DNA from 4 places in the Serratia sp. MMO-28 genome. Region 2 is predicted to be linked to each of the others. Evidence: predicted binding sites of a transcription regulator. Region 2 holds the regulator's gene; each other region holds the start of a gene.
What was found. Region 2 encodes LexA, which represses DNA repair genes until DNA is damaged. Its sites were predicted from a motif close to TNCTGTATGTACATACAGNA; they were not measured.

Region 1 (3,488 bases), on a different contig from region 2:
GCAAAGGTGCACAGCACGTTACATTCAGCAGCGTGGATCCGCACAACCCCGCCAAGTTTTATTACAACAGCGCCCCTGCGCATACCCATTATCCAAATAAAAAGATCACTCTGGCCGAGGCCTCACCGCAAACGCTAGGGGACGACGCCACCAGCAACCGCCGCACCATCAATAAATTCATCGTGCCGGATGTCTTACCCACCTGCCAGCTCACCATGGGCTTGACCAAACTGGCAGAAGGCAACCTGTGGAATACCATGCCTTGCCATACCCATGAACGCCGAATGGAAGTGTATTTCTATTTCGACATGGACGAAGAAACCGCAGTGTTCCACATGATGGGGCAACCGCAGGAAACACGCCATCTGTTGGTGCACAACGAACAGGCGGTGATCTCACCAAGCTGGTCGATTCATTCCGGCGTAGGCACCAAGCGTTACACCTTTATCTGGGGCATGGTGGGTGAAAACCAGGTCTTTGGTGATATGGACCACGTGGCTACCGGCGATCTGCGCTAACCCCCTTCAGCAATCATCGGCGCAGCGTATTTCGCTGTGCCACAAGAGAATGCAATCATGATTTTGAACTCCTTTGATCTCAAAGGCAAAGTAGCGCTAATCACCGGCTGTAATACCGGTTTAGGCCAGGGAATGGCGGTGGGTTTAGCTCAGGCCGGTTGCGACATTATCGGCGTCAACCGCAGCGATCCGCATGAGACGATCGCTAAAGTAACCCAGCTCGGGCGCCGTTTCCTCAATCTGAAAGCCGATCTTGGCAAGATTGATGCCATTCCTGCCTTGTTGGAGGACGCCGTTCGCGAATGCGGCAAGGTTGATATTCTGGTCAATAACGCGGGCATTATCCGGCGCGAAGACGCACTCAGCTTCAGCGAAAAAGACTGGGATGCCGTGATGGACGTCAACATCAAAACCCTGTTCTTTATGGCGCAGGCCGTGGCGAAGCAGTTCGTCAGCCAAGGGAACGGCGGCAAAATCATTAATATCGCCTCGATGCTCTCTTTCCAGGGGGGCATCCGTGTGCCCTCCTATACCGCCTCGAAAAGCGCCGTGTTGGGCATTACCCGCCTGTTGGCAAACGAATGGGCGCACTATGGTATCAACGTGAATGCGATCGCCCCTGGCTATATGGCCACCAACAACACTCAGCAACTGCGCACTAACGAAGAGCGTAATCAGCAAATCCTGGAGCGTATCCCCGCCGGGCGTTGGGGTACACCGGAAGACATTATGGGGCCGATCGTGTTTCTGGCCTCTGCCGCCTCTGACTATGTGAATGGTTATACCGTTGCGGTGGACGGTGGTTGGCTGGCACGCTGAACGCAGGTCTCAATACATTCACCAAGGCCCTGCATCCAGGGCCTGTTTATTGACTCAACTCATTGTAATACGCCGGAAAATAAACAATCAGTTACACGGTAACATCTTCCGCAACTGTAAAAAAAACCATATACTGGATAAATTAACAGTTTAGTAACCGGAATAACAACAGCATGACCGCGGAAGGACATCTTATTTTCTCTGTTGCCTGTGCGATCTTCGCCAAAAAGGCAGAGGTCACGCCCGAACTGGCCAACGGTGACTGGTGGCATATTATTCCTGCTGCCTTGCTGACATCGTTATTGCCAGATATCGACCACCCCAAATCTGTGCTAGGCCAGCGTCTGCGCTGGATCTCGATCCCAATGTCACGCGCTTTCGGCCATCGCGGCTTCACGCATAGCCTGCTGGCGATCCTCGGCGGTATGATGCTGTTCCGCTTAGACGTCCCCCAGGGTTGGCTAATCCCTATTGATGTACTGCACGCGATGATCATCGGCTATTTCAGCCATTTATTGGCCGACATGCTGACCCCCGCAGGTGTACCACTGTTGTGGCCCTGCCGCTGGCGTTTCGGCCTGCCGCTGCTGAACTCGCAGAAAGGTAATCAACTGGAACGCGTCCTGTGCTTGTGCTTGGTGGCTTTTGCTCTCTATTGGCAGGGGGGATATACCTTTCCCGTGCAGTCATATTTTGAACAAATAAAAAATATTCGATTGTGATCACCAAACCCCGGTGATTTTCTGTTCTTTACGTGTATAGATTAAACAAATTCGCACTGAAAGTTATATTCCATTCCATTTGGATATAAGTGAGCTTTCTCGCAAACTGTTACGATATTTACATTGCTATACCTCGATGGGTAGCACCTTTAGACTATAAAAAGATGATTGGAGAGATGGGATGAATCTACCGCTCGTATTAAACGTGCTGGTTTTTGTCGCCCTGCTTTTGCTGTTGGCGCAAACCCGCCATACGCAATGGAGCCTGGCGAAGAAAGTGTTGGTCGGTCTGGTGATCGGTGTGATATTTGGTCTGGCACTGCAAGGGGTTTATGGTTCAGATAACCCGGTGCTGAAAGAATCCATCACCTGGTTCAACATTGTCGGTAACGGCTATGTACAACTGCTGCAGATGATCGTGATGCCGCTGGTATTTGCCTCAATCTTGAGCGCGGTAGCCAAACTGCATAATGCCGCTTCTTTAGGCAAAATCAGCGTCCTGACGATTGGCACCCTGCTGTTCACCACGCTGATCGCCGCACTGGTAGGGGTATTCGTCACCAATCTGTTCGGCCTGACAGCCGAAGGCTTGGTGCAAGGTACGCAGGAAAGCGCGCGTCTTTTAGCCATTGAGAACAATTACGTAGGTAAAGTGGCCGATCTGACCGTGCCACAGCTGGTATTGTCATTTATACCGAAAAACCCCTTTGCCGATCTCACCGGTGCCAATCCGACGTCAATTATCAGCGTAGTGATTTTTGCCGCCTTCCTGGGCGTGGCATCTCTGCAACTGCTGAAAGACGATAAAGAAAAAGGCCAACGTGTGCTGGCGGCGATCGACACCCTGCAAGCCTGGGTGATGAAGCTGGTGCGTCTGGTAATGAAGCTCACCCCATACGGTGTGCTGGCGCTGATGACCAAAGTGGTTGCCGGTTCCAACATTCAAGACATCATCAAGCTGGGTAGCTTCGTGGTAGCCTCTTATCTTGGCCTGGCGATTATGTTCGCCGTTCACGCCCTGCTGTTGGCTGTTACCGGGGTTAACCCACTGAAATTCTTCCGCAAGGTGCTGCCAGTTCTGACCTTTGCCTTCACCAGCCGCTCCAGCGCCGCCAGTATTCCGCTGAACGTGGAAGCGCAAACCCGTCGTTTGGGTGTGCCAGAATCCATCGCCAGCTTCTCAGCCTCTTTTGGTGCCACTATCGGCCAGAACGGCTGTGCAGGCCTGTATCCTGCCATGTTAGCGGTGATGGTCGCGCCGACCGTGGGTATTAACCCGTTAGATCCGATGTGGATCGCCACGCTGGTAGGGCTCGTGACTATCAGTTCTGCCGGTGTCGCCGGCGTCGGCGGCGGTGCAACCTTCGCTGCCCTGATTGTTTTACCGGCGATGGGCTTACCGGTAACGCTGGTTGCCCTGCTGATCTCC
Region 2 (3,488 bases):
CGACGCAACATCGCCAGCGAAATCCCGCGTATTCTCAGCACCCGCCACGATAGCCACAGGCCCAGCACCAGCGTGACATACTCGGCAACCGCCGTGGCTGCCGCCGCGCCCTGCACATTCCAGCCCAATCCCATCACCAGCCAGATATCCAGCACAATATTCAGCAGGTTACCGACGATCAGCAAAATCACCGGGGCCCGCACATACTGCACGCCCAATAACCAGCCAAGCAGCACCATGTTAGCCAGTGCCGCCGGTGCACTCAGCCAGCGGATCTCCAAAAACAACCGCGCCTGCGCCAAGACGGCCTTGTCGCCCCCGACAATCTGCAACGCCAATGTGATCAATGGCTCACGCAGCAGCACAATCACCAATCCGGCCACCAGCGCCAGCAACAGCGGTTGCATCAAGGCCTTGGCCAGCCGTTGCGGATCCTGAGCGCCCAGCGCCTGCGCAGCCAGCCCGGTGGTGCTCATACGCAGGAACAGCAACATCATGAACAGGAAACTGGTTGCCATGGAGCCCACGGCTACCCCGCCGAGATAGGTCGGGCTATCAAGATGGCCGATAACGGCAGTATCCACCAGGCCAAGCAAGGGAACGGTGATATTGGAGAAGATCATCGGCAACGCCAGGCGCCACAAGGCTTTATCGGTATCGCTGGTAAAAGCAGAGATCAGGCGCATAGTGAAATGTTCCCGTAGCCGTGCGGTGATGGGCGTTTAGAAAAGATATCGCCCCAGAGCTGGAGCGATGTAGATATACCCTTCATACTTCAAGTTGCTTGGGTGTTGACTGCCTTCACTCACCCCAGTCACTTACTTGAGTAAGCTCCTGGGGATTCATTCAGTTGCCGCCTACAAGCAACTTGAATTATTTTGGGTATATAGAGTATCAATCAGAACAATAACGTTTAGATCCAGTCACCGTTGCGGATCACGCCCACGGCTAAACCTTCAATGGTGAAATTCTGTTGGCGCAGATCGACCACGATCGGCTGGAAATCGCTGTTTTCCGGCAGCAGCTCAACCACGTTACCGTGCTTTTTCAGGCGTTTGACCGTGACTTCATCTTCGATACGTGCCACCACGACCTGGCCGTTACGCACGTCCTGGGTTTTATGCACCGCCAGCAGATCGCCGTCAAGAATACCGATATCACGCATCGACATGCCGTTAACACGCAGCAGAAAATCAGCGTTAGGCTTGAACAAGGAGGGATCGACCTTGTAGTGCCCTTCAATATGTTGCTCGGCCAGCAAAGGTTCACCGGCGGCCACGCGGCCGATCAGAGGTAACCCTTCTTCATCTTCCATCAGCAAGCGGATACCGCGCGAAGCACCGGAGACAATCTCGATCACCCCTTTGCGGGCCAGCGCTTTCAAATGCTCTTCTGCAGCATTAGGCGAACGAAATCCCAGACGCATGGCGATCTCGGCACGTGTTGGTGGCATGCCCGTTTGCGCAATATGATCGCGAATCAGGTCGTAGACCTCTTGCTGTCTGGTAGTTAGTGCTTTCATTCCGCCCCCTGTTTGTTTATACAGTCTTGCTGTGAGTATATACAGGTAAGCCGGGATTGGGAACCGAAGAATAAATAAAAATCAGGGATTAGCGAAGCAGTTCGCAACATTATGCCCCTTTTCAACTGAAATGCTGCCAAAGCACCGAGCCCCAGACGAGCAGCGCCAGCACAATCGTCAGTGAGACCGCCGCCGAACCCATGTCTTTTGCCCGGCCCGAGAGTTCATGGTAATCCGTTCCCACTCGATCGACGAGGGCCTCAATGGCGCTGTTGAGGAGTTCGATAATCATCACCAGCAGGACCGAACCGATCAATAAAATGCGCGCTATCGCACCCACATCCAGCCAAATCGCCAGTATGATGGCCACCACGGCCGCGACTGATTCCTGGCGGAATGCGGCTTCGTTCTGCCAGGCCGCAGTTAAACCTTTGTATGAATAGCCTGCCGCCTTGATAATACGTGCCAGGCCGGTTGCTTTATTTGCCATATAAAAGACACCTTTCTCAAAGGTAATATACCCATAGTCTTTCAAGCCGCAGCCAAGCGGCAACTTGCAATCCATAGGGTATAATTTAACTATATGTTTCCAGAGGTCCCCGCGCCTCGGGAAATCCCAACGCCACAGATCTGCTACCCGGTTTCTGGTATGCTTGCGGCGCATTGCTAACAAGAGGCTTTATGTTGTTATGTTAGGTTGGCGTAAAATATATTATAAATTATTGAATTTACCACTGAAAATGTTGGTAAGAAGCAAGGTTATCCCTTCAGATCCGGTCACGGAGTTAGGGTTGGATCCCTCACGACCAATTTTGTATGTTCTACCTTACAATTCCAAGGCAGATTTGCTCACCTTGCGCACCCAGTGCCTGGCGCAGGATCTGCCCGATCCCCTTAACTCGCTGGAGATCGACGGCACCGTTCTGCCAAGCCACGTGTTTATTCATGAAGGCCCGCGCGTATTCCGCTATTACACGCCAAAAGAAGAATCGGTAAAACTGTTCCACGACTATCTGGATCTGCACCGCAGCAACCCGGATCTCGACATTCAGATGCTCCCGGTATCGGTGATGTTTGGCCGCTCACCCGGGCGTGAAGGGCATGGAACACCGCATCTGCGCCTGCTAAACGGCGTACAGAAATTCTTCGCCATCCTGTGGTTAGGGCGTGACAGTTTTGTCCGCTTCTCCAATACCGTTTCCCTGCGGCGGATGGCCACCGAGCACGGTACCGATAAAACCATCGCGCAAAAGCTGGCTCGCGTGGCGCGGATGCACTTCTCACGCCAGCGTTTGGCCGCCGTGGGGCCAAGCCTGCCAGCCCGGCAGGATCTGTTCAACAAATTGCTGGCCTCCAAGGCGATTGAGAAAGCGGTCGAAGACGAAGCGCGCAGTAAAAAGATCTCTCACGAGAAAGCCCAGCAAAATGCGATCGCCCTGATGGAAGAGATTGCAGCCGATTTCTCCTATGAGGCCGTGCGCCTTTCCGATCGCGTGCTGAGCTGGACCTGGAACCGGCTGTATCAAGGCATCAACGTCACTAAAGCCGAGCGAGTGCGCCAACTGGCACAGGACGGCCACGAGATCGTCTACGTACCCTGCCACCGCAGCCACATGGACTACCTGTTGCTGTCTTATGTGCTCTACCATCAGGGGCTGGTGCCGCCGCATATCGCTGCAGGCATCAACCTCAACTTCTGGCCAGCCGGACCGATCTTCCGCCGTCTGGGGGCGTTCTTTATCCGCCGTACCTTCAAGGGCAACAAGCTCTACTCCACCGTGTTCCGTGAATATCTCGGCGAGCTCTTCACCCGTGGCTATTCGGTGGAATACTTTGTGGAGGGCGGCCGTTCGCGCACCGGGCGCTTGCTGGAACCCAAAACCGGCACCCTGTCGATGACCATCCAGGCCATGCTACGTGGGGGCGCTCGCCCGATCACTCTGGTGCCAGTGTACATCGGTTATGA
Region 3 (3,488 bases), on a different contig from region 2:
CGCTCAGGAAGCTATTGATGAACTGCTGAAGTTGGAAAATGAGCCGGTAAAAGTATTGTCATGGATTGATGCACACATGAATCCGGCGTTGGATAACCGGATGAAACAAACCATCCGAGCTCGGCGTAAGCGCCATTTTAACGCAGAACATCAGCATACTCGCAAAAAGTCTATCGATCTGGAGTTCCTGGTTTGGCAACGTTTAGCTGCTCTGGCGCGCAGGCGTGGGGTAACGCTGTCGGAAACCGTTGTTCAACTGATTGAGGATGCAGAGCGGAAAGAAAAATATGCCAACCAGATGTCATCGTTGAAGCAGGATCTGAAAGCGATTCTGGGTAAAGACGATGGTTAACAGATTGTTTATCAGATAAAAAATGCCGAAAAAAAACCCCGCAACGCGGGGTTTTTTACTAGAAGAGGTAAACTTAGCCCTGAGGCTGAGATACCACTTCTTTGATGCCTTTAACTTCGATCTCTACGCGACGATCTGGAGCCAGACATGCGATCTGTGCTGGGGTAGCACGGCCAGAACGGTAACCACAGGTGTCACCGGTAACTGGGTTAGCTTTGCCCATACCACGAGCGGTGATCTTGTCTGCTGGGATACCTTTAGAGATCAGGTAGTCCACAACGCTGCGTGCGCGTTGCTCAGACAGACGCAGGTTAGCTTCAGCAGAACCTACTGCATCGGTGAAGCCAACAACCACTACTGAACCGTCTTTAGGATCCAGTGAGCTCAGCTGGGTGTACAGTTCGTCCAGAGCGTGCTGGCCTTCTGGCTTCAGAGTATATTTGCCGAAGTTGAACAGAACACCAGAAGACAGGGTGAATTTCTTGGTTTCAACAACTGGAGCTGGGGCTGGAGCTGGAGCAACGACTGGAGCTGCAACTTCATCCTGACCAAAGCGGTAGGAAACACCTACGCTCAACATGGCGTTGTCTGGACGAGCACCAACGGTACCTTTATCACCAATGTTGTTAGTCCACTGGTAATCCAGGCGGGTAGCCCAGTTCTGGGTCAGAGCGTATTCAACACCTACTGCGGCCAGAGGAGAAACGCCAGTATCGTGAGCGCTGATACGATCGCCAGTTGCACCGTAGTAAGCAGTAGAATCTGCACGCCAAACCATACCACCCAGACGAGTGTAAACGTCCAGATCGTTCATGATTGGGTAGCTGAGTTTAGTTGTCAGCTGGATGCCCTGAGCTTTGAAAGCACCATTGTTTACGCTGCCTTTGTAAGGCATGCGGCCAAGCCAGTCATAACCCATTTCAAAACCGAGGTATTGGTTCGCTTGATAACCTACAAACGCGCCTGTACCCAGTTGAGTTCTGTGGGTTGGACCATTGCCGATAGTGCTGTCAAAGCCATTACCGTCGAATCCAGTGTCATAATACTTGGACCAGCCCAGTTTTGCGCCGGTGTACCAGGTGTTATCTTTTGGGGCGGCTTGCGCTACGGTAGCGAAACCTGCCAGTGCCACTGCTAATGCGATAGCTGTCTTTTTCATTTTGCGCCTCGTTATCATCCAAATAGGCAATGAGCTTTAAAGCTGCTTTAAGCCCTTGGTTTAAATTCATTCGCCTAGGTTTGTGCCCTCGTTTGTTACTCTGCCAGTTTTTCTGACGTTATAGAGCAACCTTGGCGATGTAAAGTCTACAACGTGGCGCGAAAGTTACAAGTGTGATGTGATAAAGCTCTAAAAAAAAACATGGAATTGGACATATTCGCTAACATATTACAACCCAAAAAACGGCTTTTTTTTACACAAAAATAGGTGTGAAACCCCAGCCTACCTCGCTTCGTCCATGATCCCATTGGAGTTCCCTTTGAGGGGGTAAAGGCCGGTGGGAAAAATCCTAAATTTACTTAATGATACAAAGTAGAGTGAATTTTTAGCGTAGAACAGTGTCTGTGTGGAACATCTGTGTCACATTGCGGGCGCATGATAAACCCATAAGCGTTACCCAACTCTGCAGCCTGGCTTAATTTCAGGCGATCTTCCTCTGTCAGTTCTGGCAGCCATCCCAGTACAACACTGTAATTACCGGTCAGTAAAGCTCTCTCCATTGCGTCAACGGTGTTCATAGGGTTGATTTGATTCAGTTGTACGATTTTATTCACGGGCAACCGGGCCTGCTGTAGCCACTGCCGGCTGAGTTTCTGCTGTGGGGTAAGCCACAGCAACCAGCGCTGTTGCATGCCTAATTGCTGCAGCAATGGAACCAGAAGCTGTACCACTGCGGGTTGATGTTCGTTGTAAACCAGTTCACTGATGAGGCCATTGCCATTGCGAGGCGTTTTTATCGCCTTGTCTGTTGCCAGAGAGGCATGGCTGAGATGGGGTTGGTAGAGTGATTGAGTACGCATGAAGTATCCCGCCCGTAGTGTTACTGTATGTATATACAGTATAGCTATCCAAACATAAGATCAACCCAAATTTTCGTGACGCTTCGCATATTTGCGATTCTTTTTTATACACCTTGATTTTGTGATTGGCACTGAAGGGGATAATGCGTATTTTCCCTAATTAGTTGTTCCCGTTACGTTTATTTCATTGATGTGACGAATAATTATACCTGATGGATTTCAATAACGAGGCCGGTGGCAAGCGTCCTGGCATGTTGAAAGACATGGGTAAGGCCATTACTCGCTCAAGGAGGTTTTAATGAAAGGCAGATCCGCAGGAAGGGTCGCACAGGCAAAACTCTGCTTTGCTGCATTGGGGAAAATTACCACACGCTCACAATTTGGTGGATATGGCTTGCTGGCCGACGGCACTATGTTTGCCGTTATAGCCGAGGGAGAACTGTACTTACGCGCTACCGAAAGTTTGGAACCAATATTCCGTGGGCGTGGCATGGTGAATATGACCTATCTCAAGCGCGGGGCACCAATGACCATGCGTTATTACTGGGTCGATGAATCTTTATGGCAGGAAAACCGAGAGCTGTTGTCACTTGCCTGGCAGGTGGTGTGCGAAACACGTAAAGAGATCACGTTCAAGACTCGCAGCAACGGTCGTCTGAAAGAGTTGCCGAATATTGATGTCTCGATGGAACGCTTGCTGTGGCGGGCTGGTATACAGAACATTTATGAACTGCGCTTACTGGGGGCTAGGCGCAGCTACCTCAAATTGTTGCAGCAACAGCCAACCCTTAGCGTGAAGGTTCTGATAGCGCTAGCGGGAGCAATGGCAGGCTATCATCACGCTGCATTGCCCAGCACGCAGAGGGAGGCGTTGCTCGAATGGTTCGAAGAAACCATAGTGCCTCCCTGTCTGGAGCCACGTTTAGCGAAAAGGCCTAGCTTTGCGCTCTTTAATGAATGATTAATCTGCTTTACCGATCTGCGCGTTGAGTGCCGTCAGTTCAGGGAGCAGTTCAAGCACTAATCCAATTTGTTGCAACACCAGTTGTTCTTCACTTTCTGGTTCAGGGGTCAACAGTCCAATACGTAGGGAAAGTCTCTCCAAGGCCTGCGTGAT
Region 4 (3,488 bases), on a different contig from region 2:
GAAGGTGACAGGCCGGTGATGGGCTCATCCAGGATCAGCAACGCCGGTTCCAGCACCAGCGCACGGGCGATCGCCAATTGCTGCTGTTCATCGCCACACAGATCCCCGGCGCGATACAGCAGCAGGGTTCGCAGATGCGGGAACAGGCTATCGATCATGGCTGGAATCCGCCGGGTTCTGTCGCGCCCGGCCAGGAGGGCTATCTGGAGGTTTTCTTCCACGCTCAGTTGCGAAAAGATTTGCCGCCCCTGCGGTACGTAACTGATACCCAGCGCCGCCCGCTTTTCCATCGGCTGCTGCAACAGATTCTGTGGAGGTTCATCGGCCAATTGCCAGGTCATGCTACCGCTGACAATCGGCAGGTGCCCCATAATGCAGTTGACCAGCGTAGTTTTACCCACGCCGTTGCGGCCCAGCAGAGTGGTGCATTGCCCGCGTGGCAGTTCGAGGCTCACATCCCACAACGTATGGTGATGCCCATAGTATTGATTCACTGCGCGTAAACTTAGCATTTGGCATTCTCCCCAAAGAGGCGTGTTCACTGGTGGATGGGGTGATCCCCTCCGGCGATGTCAGCGGTTTCTCTCCCAAGTGTGGTGATCTCCAGAACAAAATGCCATGCAATGTGCCCGAATAGGGGGGTAAAAGCCCAGGCAAGATAGCTGAAAATGGCCGCTATTGGCGGCTTATTGCTGCTATTGCCTATTTTAGATGCCAATGTCGATTTTCTCACCGCGTGCAGTCGATGATTTTTCCGTTAGCGCTCCTGCCAGCATCGGGAGTGGTGGCGCGGTGTGTGAAAGAATTGAGCAATTCCCAGGCCAACTTTAGGAGCTTAGCGCAAAAGAAGGATGTTATTTTTTTGTTAATTGCCGAGGTGGCGCTGGTGGGGCGCCAGGCGGTGGCGGTGAGAAAGAAGCCTGACGAACTGAGTGCCCGCTTGCACTTTTGTGGTGCGACGTTGATAGCAAATGGTGCAAGTGGCCAAGCGGCTTATGGCAGCAAAGGGTTCCGCAGTGAACAGAGCGGAAAATAAGTTCCTGAGTGCGGATCCTTTTAGTATTAATTGTCATAACCAAAGCCATATTTTTGTGAAAAAATAACTAAAAAATCGCCTTAGGCGACGTTTTAACGAGAAAAGCGTTCTTTCTGTAACTCCCGCCCCCCGTGGGGTGGTGTGAGTTATCCACTATTCCTGTGGATAACCTTGTGCATGATACTTAGAAAAGCGGCCTAAACAGAGAGCGGGCGCGGGTTGTGTCCGCGTTGTCCGCATTCTCGTCTTTTTTTTAAAACCAATAACTATCAATAAGTTAACTAAAATCAAGCAAACCCATAGCCGTCTGATGCTCGGTGCATCATTTTTGGCCGGAATGCCATCGAAATGTTAATTATTGCGCGAGTCTGGGGATAAAATGGCGGTTGACAATAAAAATGTCACCCTACTGTAACCCTGCCGGTGCGCTGCTGGCGCGTTAACGCACGTTAAAGCGACAAATCCGCTTGAAGCTGGTTTTATATCCAGTATCATAAGCGCTGGCGCAGATCGTTAGGGTTTCCCATACTTAGGAGCCGTTGCCAGTAGGCACTTCCCCGCCGCCTTCCTGCCACTTGAATGATTTAGGGTATATATGAGCAAAATTTTCAAACTGCACTCGGATTTTGCCCCGGCTGGCGATCAGCCAGAAGCTATCCGCAAACTGGAAATGGGGCTGGAAGATGGTTTGGCTCACCAGACCCTGCTGGGGGTGACCGGATCGGGCAAGACGTTTACCATCGCCAACGTGATCGCCGATCTCAACCGGCCAACCATGGTGTTGGCGCCGAACAAAACCCTGGCGGCACAGCTTTACGGCGAGATGAAAGAGTTCTTTCCCGAGAATGCGGTGGAATATTTTGTCTCCTACTACGATTACTACCAACCAGAAGCCTACGTTCCGAGTTCTGATACCTTTATCGAGAAAGATGCCTCGGTGAACGAGCATATCGAGCAGATGCGTCTTTCGGCCACCAAGGCGCTGCTTGAGCGGCGTGATGTGGTGGTAGTGGCTTCGGTTTCCGCCATCTACGGTTTGGGCGATCCCGATCTCTACCTGAAGATGATGCTGCACCTGACCAAAGGCATGATCATCGATCAGCGCTCGATCCTGCGCCGCCTGGCCGAGCTGCAATATACCCGCAACGATCAGGCTTTCCAGCGCGCCACCTTCCGCGTGCGCGGGGAAGTGATCGACATCTTCCCGGCGGAGTCGGACGAGCTGGCGCTGCGCGTTGAACTGTTCGATGAGGAAGTGGAACGCCTGTCGCTGTTTGATCCGCTCACCGGCCAGATCGAGCAGGTGGTGCAGCGTTTCACCATCTACCCGAAATCCCACTATGTCACACCGCGGGAACGCATCCTGCAGGCGATGGAAGAGATCAAGGTGGAACTGGAGCAGCGGCGTAAAGTGCTGCTGGCCAACAATAAGCTGTTGGAAGAGCAGCGGCTGACGCAGCGTACCCAGTTTGATCTGGAGATGATGAACGAACTGGGTTATTGCTCGGGTATCGAAAACTACTCACGCTATCTCTCCGGGCGCGGCGAGGGCGAGCCGCCGCCGACGCTGTTTGACTATCTGCCCGCCGATGGCCTGCTGGTGGTGGATGAATCGCACGTTACCATCCCGCAGATCGGCGGGATGTTCAAAGGCGACCGCTCGCGTAAAGAAACGCTGGTGGAATACGGCTTCCGCCTGCCTTCGGCGCTGGATAACCGGCCGATGCGCTTTGAAGAGTTTGAAGCGCTGGCACCGCAAACCATCTACGTCTCCGCTACGCCGGGCAAATATGAGCTGGAGAAATCCGGTGGCGATATTATCGATCAGGTGGTGCGCCCAACCGGGCTGCTGGATCCGGAAGTGGAGGTCCGCCCGGTTGCTACCCAGGTTGACGATCTGCTTTCCGAGATCCGCAAGCGGGTGGCGATCAACGAACGCGTGCTGGTGACGACGCTGACCAAGCGGATGGCGGAAGACCTGACGGAATACCTTGAGGAACACGGTGAACGGGTGCGTTATCTGCACTCCGATATCGACACCGTAGAGCGTGTCGAAATCATCCGTGATTTACGCCTTGGCGAGTTCGACGTGCTGGTGGGGATCAACCTGCTGCGGGAAGGGCTGGATATGCCGGAAGTGTCGCTGGTGGCGATCCTGGACGCAGACAAAGAAGGCTTCCTGCGTTCGGAACGCTCGCTTATTCAGACCATTGGCCGTGCGGCGCGTAACCTCAACGGCAAGGCGATTCTGTACGGTGACCGCATTACCGACTCCATGGCCAAGGCGATAGGGGAAACCGAACGCCGCCGTGCCAAGCAGCAGGCGCATAACGAAGCCAACGGTATTGTCCCGCAGGGGCTGAACAAGAAGGTTGCCGATATTATGCAACTGGGGCAGCCGAGTTCACGCGGCAAACACAAAGGGAAAGGCAAGGCGGCGGAAAGCGCGGCT

Region 1: WG891_RS05965 (metal-dependent hydrolase) is a predicted target of LexA. The motif match lies at 1,469-1,488, and genes of this name have one in related genera.
Region 3: sulA (SOS-induced cell division inhibitor SulA) is a predicted target of LexA. The motif match lies at 2,393-2,412, and genes of this name have one in related genera.
Region 4: uvrB (excinuclease ABC subunit UvrB) is a predicted target of LexA. The motif match lies at 1,508-1,527, and genes of this name have one in related genera.

Annotation. Positions count from the first base shown of each region.
Region 1 is NZ_JBBCVB010000005.1:94,189-97,676, reverse strand. It holds gene kduI (5-dehydro-4-deoxy-D-glucuronate isomerase) at 1-518, shown strand, start outside; gene kduD (2-dehydro-3-deoxy-D-gluconate 5-dehydrogenase KduD) at 576-1,337, shown strand; gene WG891_RS05965 (metal-dependent hydrolase) at 1,511-2,059, shown strand; gene WG891_RS05960 (L-cystine transporter) at 2,241-3,488, shown strand, end outside.
Region 2 is NZ_JBBCVB010000028.1:31,475-34,962, forward strand. It holds gene dinF (MATE family efflux transporter DinF) at 1-686, opposite strand, end outside; gene lexA (transcriptional repressor LexA) at 914-1,522, opposite strand; gene WG891_RS21310 (diacylglycerol kinase) at 1,644-2,012, opposite strand; gene plsB (glycerol-3-phosphate 1-O-acyltransferase PlsB) at 2,212-3,488, shown strand, end outside.
Region 3 is NZ_JBBCVB010000021.1:90,037-93,524, forward strand. It holds gene matP (macrodomain Ter protein MatP) at 1-352, shown strand, start outside; gene ompA (porin OmpA) at 426-1,511, opposite strand; gene sulA (SOS-induced cell division inhibitor SulA) at 1,871-2,371, opposite strand; gene WG891_RS18405 (TfoX/Sxy family DNA transformation protein) at 2,670-3,332, shown strand; gene yccS (YccS family putative transporter) at 3,333-3,488, opposite strand, start outside.
Region 4 is NZ_JBBCVB010000007.1:158,545-162,032, forward strand. It holds gene WG891_RS08485 (ABC transporter ATP-binding protein) at 1-512, opposite strand, end outside; gene WG891_RS08490 (hypothetical protein) at 797-1,036, shown strand; gene uvrB (excinuclease ABC subunit UvrB) at 1,632-3,488, shown strand, end outside.